DNA from 2 places in the Paenibacillus sp. J31R120 genome. Region 1 is predicted to be linked to the other one. Evidence: predicted binding sites of a transcription regulator. Region 1 holds the regulator's gene; the other holds the start of a gene.

The links. Region 1 encodes LexA, which represses DNA repair genes until DNA is damaged. Its sites were predicted from a motif close to CGAACATATGTTCG; they were not measured.
Region 2: a site for LexA is predicted at 1,743-1,756, ahead of ruvC (crossover junction endodeoxyribonuclease RuvC). Genes of this name have one in related genera too.

The regions. Positions count from the first base shown of each region.
Region 1 is NZ_JBWDNN010000003.1:270,111-273,237, reverse strand. It holds gene AC0YNW_RS13615 (ABC transporter ATP-binding protein) at 1-304, shown strand, start outside; gene AC0YNW_RS13610 (hypothetical protein) at 439-636, shown strand; gene AC0YNW_RS13605 (YjfB family protein) at 749-925, opposite strand; gene lexA (transcriptional repressor LexA) at 1,088-1,708, opposite strand.
Region 2 is NZ_JBWDNN010000001.1:189,997-193,123, forward strand. It holds gene AC0YNW_RS00865 (LysM peptidoglycan-binding domain-containing protein) at 1-758, shown strand, start outside; gene AC0YNW_RS00870 (BofC C-terminal domain-containing protein) at 930-1,613, shown strand; gene ruvC (crossover junction endodeoxyribonuclease RuvC) at 1,830-2,333, shown strand; gene ruvA (Holliday junction branch migration protein RuvA) at 2,330-2,962, shown strand; gene ruvB (Holliday junction branch migration DNA helicase RuvB) at 2,988-3,127, shown strand, end outside.

The sequences.
Region 1 (3,127 bases):
TTTCTACCGGGAGTTTGAGCTCATTGTATTGGACGAGCCTACTGCTTCGCTTGATCCCATGACCGAAGCGGCTATCTTTGAGAACCTGATGAAGTTAACGAGTGGCAAAACATCGGTTTTTATTACTCATCGGCTTGGCAGCTGCCGGTTTGCAGATCGTATTCTGGTGCTAAAGGATGGCCGTCTTGTGGAAGAGGGCCATCATGATGCATTAATGAGCCGGAATGGCGAGTACGCTGCGATGTTCCGCAAGCAAGCGGGCTGGTATACGAAGGAATGGGAGGAGCAGGCGCTTGGCGTGTAACCGCCGGTGCTGCTCCTTTTTCAGCTGGCCTCACGTCTTGCGATTAACGGCTGAAAATAGTTAAAAACTTCATGTGACACGAACGTATGTTTTGGATATAATGAGAACATACATTCGTTCAGGCGGTGATTGGCATGGAGAGATTTCTCGGAAAAGTTGTACAGCTCATCTACATCGACAGGAAGAGAAATGTATCGATTCGTGATGTGCGGATTATTTCGGTAAAGGGCAAGCAATTCAAAGCTTATTGCTACTCGGCTGGGGCTATGCGTATCTTTAATGAGGATCATGTGGTGGATGTGGAAGTCTCCAAACAAGCCGGTAAAGCGTAGCAGGAAGAGATACGGGTTAGTTTTGGCAAGACGGAGTCAGACATTGGTCTAGGGTACTTCAACTGAAAAAGGAAACCAAAAGAAAAACCCGCAAACATCGCGGGTTGATTCATTACGCTCGAAGATCCAAGTTTTGACCGAGATTAGGGTCGAGGCTCTTGCCGATCATGTCTGCCAGCTGTTGTCCTTGCTGTTCAGCTTGTCCTTTGGCGATGCTAAGCATCTTGATGCCTACGGATTGGGCCAGCTTTGATTGGCCTAATGCTATCGATAATGCGCCAATATCCAAGTTATACACCTCCTACTAGCTATATCGGCAACTGACCTGTAAGGATGAAGGTACGATTCGGCAGTGTGGTGAACGAAGGGTGGAGGATTTAAGATAATATCTTTTATAATAAAAGGCTGCTGGAATGAATCATTCATTCCAGCAGCCTTCTTCTTGTGTAAATTAGTGAATATCGCGGAACAATCCGATGACCTTGCCGAGAATCGTGACGTTCTTCAGGCGGATTGGCTCCATCGTAGCGTTCTCTGGCTGGAGACGGATATGATCCTTCTCCTTATAGAACGTCTTGACGGTTGCCTCATCATCCTCCGTCATTGCAACAACGATCTCGCCGTTGTTCGCCGTCTGCTGCTGGCGAACGATGACGTAGTCGCCATTATGTATGCCCGCTTCAATCATACTTTCGCCGATAACGTTAAGAATAAAGACCTTGCTGTCCCCCACATAATGGGAAGGAAGGGGGAAATAATCCTCTATGTTCTCCGTAGCCGTAATCGGAATGCCGGCGGTAACCTTGCCCACGATCGGCACTTGCGCGACTGGAAACGGAATGACGTTGTCATTGTCGTCTTGGTTCAGGATCTCGATAGCGCGAGGCTTGGTAGGGTCGCGGCGGATGAAGCCTTTCTTCTCCAGCCTGTCCAGATGGCCGTGAACGGTGGAACTGGACAGCAGACCAACGGCTTCTGCGATTTCCCGAACGGAGGGCGGGTAACCCTTCTCCCGAACTTCCTGCTTGATAAATTCAAGGATCGAATGTTGCCGTTTGGACAGCTTCGACACGTACATCATCTCCATTCTTCTTATTGTGTCAAATTATAACACAGAACCGAAGTTCGTACAAACATAAGTTCTTAAGCACAAAGGTTCGTATTTTAGTATCGAACTTTAGTGTATTCTAGCCAAATTAAAGTAGTTGAGTATATGTAATCAACTGTACCCGCAAAAAGCTAAATTGACGTCTTGTTTGAATAATCGGAAACTTTAACCAAGACTATGCAGCGTTAACAATGGTAGCACTCCGAGAGCGCTGAATTGTAAAAGATCGATGTACCTGATCGCAACATTTCAGCTTGAAACGCTCAAATAGATTGTTAGCCAGCAGTTTGAGCAACATTGATTGAAGAAACGCTATATGTCATGGCTCTCACGCCCTAATGGTGACTACCCCTTCATACTGCCAGAACAGGTCAAATTCGAACTGAGGATGATCGTCGTCGTATGTTGTATCTTGCTGATAACAACGACCTGCCTTGTATTGTCCCAACTTGTTGCTTAGTAGCACAAGAAGACGATACCTTCAATGACCCAATCTTATTCGACGAGGTGTGTCCAATGTTAGCAGGCATATGCTAGGCAAGAAGTTTGGTCCACTTCAGTTTGCCGACATATCCAATAGATTGCAACTCCCAATAGTCGTAGAAATCTTCGTCGCCAAAACCTACATAGCTGACTTTTCGTTCATCTAGATGCTTTAACGTCTGCATGGTAAATGGAAGGATATCACTAGAACTGCCTGTATTGCCTGATCGAAGCATGGCATTGATATGATGATTGACGCCAACAGAGGAGTCGTGCAGATTACCAAAAACGTTTCAACAGACGAATCCAAATCGAGAATAGCATGTTCGGGCAGTGTGGGAACGATGATGTCGAGAATCAGTTCCCTCAGCTTTGGTAGGAATGAATCCTGTGTCATGCCAAAACGGAGCAACTCCTATTGTGATAAGGAAGACGACCGCCTTGCCCATAACGGATTAAGGGATCCTGTCTAGCGATTTATAATGAAAGCTACGCTCACTGCAAAGCAGCCCCAAGACACTATTTCTATTTTTTTACAACCTCACTTTCATAATTTAAGGTAGACATATATAAACCATGGATTCTAGTTAAATATTGAATTATTTAGTAGAATACTATATAATGAAAAAGATTTTAATAATTTGTAAAAATCCATATTAAAGGTATTGCTGAGTAATAGTTCCGTTTGCTTTTTCTTCCCCATGATCTGCACCGTTTGCTATAAGAGCCAATTTACTTCAGGCGGTATCATTATATGATAAACTCCCCATTGCATAAGCCTGAGCTACTCATCAATTAGATATTACACTGCTTTTAAAAGCTTATTTTTCTCTAACCAGTCATCTAGAATCGTTTTTTTTTTAGTTATCGTATGAACTGTATGATAAACACTTTTGTGTT
Region 2 (3,127 bases), on a different contig from region 1:
ATGTTCAGCCCTATGCCATGCCGAACAGCGTCATGCCTTACAGTGTAAATGCCGAGCCCAATCTGGCGCCATATTCGGAGACACAACCGATGTATCCTTACGATTGTCCGCCGGGAACGTTCATGTCCAGCTATCCGAATTCATCCATTATGCCATACGGGGCAGGTCCTGACTGGGGCCATGGCGGTAATCCTTCCTATTATGGAATGGGCGAAAATACAGCTTTATCCCCGTCAAGCTTTGGCCCTAATGCAGGCATGATCTCGCCAATGTCCAATGCACCTAATGCAGGCATGATCTCACCAATGTCGAATGCGCCAAATACAGGCATGATCTCACCGATGTCGGATGCACCGAACGCAGGTATGTTCTCGCCGATGTCCAACGCGTCGAACGCGGGCATTTCGCCATACTCTAGCACGCATGCTCTGTCCGCTATGTACCCGCCGCCGGGATATGCCGGATATCCAAACAGCTATCCGAATAGCAACCCAAACGCCTACTTGAACAGCTACCCAAGCGGCTATCCGTATCCCGGATGGGCGAACAACGCTGCGCCTGTAGGGCCTGCAGGCAAATCAAAGGATGATTGCGGTTGTGGAGGGAAGCGGGAGGATGAGTTGACGGGCACGACCGGCAAAACAAATTCCGCATCCGGCAAGCCGCGCAAAAAAGGCAAAAAAGCGGTCATTCGCACCGTTGCTCCCAGCAGCAAAAAGAAAAGAAAAAACGGCAGCCGGCCGTGGCTGAATCGTTAGCAGCATTAAGCTGATCATTTAATTCGAAGCGGCAAACTGCATATTAGAAATACAGCCAAACCGATCAGGAAGCAACCGATCGGTTTGGTTTTTTGCTATCCGCTACTTCATTTGAATAATTATACAACTTTGGAGCAGACTATCGGAAAACGTAATAAAGGGGGCTTCCTCATGATGACATTCAGCCTGTGGAAGCAATTGAAACGAAGGCTGCGCAGAAACCGCAGACCGCTCTGGACGTTAGGCGGGCTCATATGCTGGATTCTGATCGTTTCAACTGCCGTAATGCCTGTATCGGCGCATGCAATGGACGGTAGATGGGGGATTTCACAAGCCGAACAAGACATAGAGATGAAATCGGCATATATGAATATGGGGCCGTCCATTATACCGTATTTGAAAAAACGGAAAGAAGCCGTTCCTGTTGTTCTGCAGCGCATTTACGTGTGCGGAGAAGAAACCGAGCCGATCGGACAATTGAGCTCCCATGAGGTCGTGATGCTGCTGTCGGATCATCCAGAATGGAACGCGGTGCTGCAAAAGGATAATGAAACGGTGATGCTGGTGCACCGCATTGAGGACATCTCGGATTATTGCCGGGAGCATGCGCATTTCGGTGTAGATAAGCGAGGGAATTTCTCCCTATTCGACGGCATGCCAAAAGAAGAAAAGGTGATGCGAACCTTCTTTCAATTGGATATTCATTATATGGAGAGCAGCTTGCCTCAGCGGCAGCTGGATCTGCTAAATCAAGGTATTCGGGTTAATGATATCGATGAATACAACAGTGTATTGTCGACGTTCAGCGACTATGCTGTTCAGCGTGACGAAAGAGCAATGAAAGAAGCTTATTAGCGGACAAGCTCTGCAAAAGCGGCGTTGCCACAGAATACAACCTCTCTAGAGATTGGCGAAGAGAGGTTTTTTGTTGCGTCTATATTTGGTGGGCTAGACTCTTAATCTGTAATCACTCATTAGAAACATCAAACGTCCGTTCTCATTCACGGCAAGTTTTGCTATAATAATATACAGGTCTTATTTAGTTTGATAGGTTGGTAGGGAGTTGGCGAATTGCGCGTTTTAGGAATTGACCCGGGTATTGCGATTGCGGGTTTCGGATTTATAGACAAAGCAGGACATAAGCTCACGCCTGTGCAGTACGGCGCCATTACGACAGAAGCGCATACGCCGCCGGAGGAGAGGCTTGTCCAAATTTACGAGTCAGCCAGTGCGCTTATGGACAGGTACAAGCCGGATGCCGTCGCGGTGGAGAAGCTGTTCTTCAATCGCAACGTGACGACAGCGTTTGCGGTTGGCCAGGCGCGGGGCGTGATCATATTGGCAGCCGCGCAGAGAGGGTTGCCGGTTGCGGAATATACGCCGCTGCAAGTGAAGCAGTCGGTCGTCGGATATGGCAAGGCGGAGAAGAGGCAGGTGCAGGAAATGGTGAAGATGTTCCTCAAGCTGTCGGCTATTCCGAAGCCTGACGACGTAGCGGATGCGCTTGCCGTGGCAATCTGCCACGCGCACTCTGCTGTCATGACACAGAAAATAAACGAGGTGAAGCGGTCGTGATCGACTATTTGCGCGGGCCGGTTGTACATATTGAAGCAGAATATATTGTAATGGATGTCAGGGATATCGGTTATCGAGTGTTCGTCCCCAATCCTTATGCCTTTGCAGCCAAGGATGAAGCTGTGACGGTCTTTATTCACCATCATGTGCGCGAGGATGCCATTCTGCTGTTCGGTTTCGAGTCGAGAGAGCAGCAGACGCTGTTTCGCAAGCTGCTGGATGTATCGGGCATTGGTCCAAGAGTAGCGCTGGGGGTATTGTCTGCGGGCAAGCCGGAGTCCGTCGTTTCGGCGATCCAGCAGGAGAACATAGGTCTGCTGACCAAGCTGCCTGGCATTGGCAAGAAGACGGCACAGCGCATGATACTGGACCTTAAGGACAAGCTGCTCTTTGCTGTTCCGGAGGGAGGCTTGCTTACCGCTGCCGGATTCGGAGCCGAGCTTGCAGGCGATGCCGACGGTCAAGGAGCAGGCACGGCGTGGAAGGAAGCCCGGGAGGGGCTGGCCGCGCTTGGCTATACAGCCGCAGAGCTGGATAAGGCCTGGAATGGATTGCAGGATAGCGTGAAAGCGGATGACACTGTGGACTCGCTTATGAAGCGGGCCTTGCAGCAATTGTTCAAAGGGTAACGGAAGAAGGAGGTAACAGCAAGCGATGGATGATCGAATTATTTCCGCCAACCTGATGATGGAAGACCAAGCCGTTGAGCTAAGCTTGCGTCCGCGGTATCTGGCCGAATATATCGGACAGTCAAAGGTTAAGGAAAACCTGACCATTTACATTGAAGCCGCCAA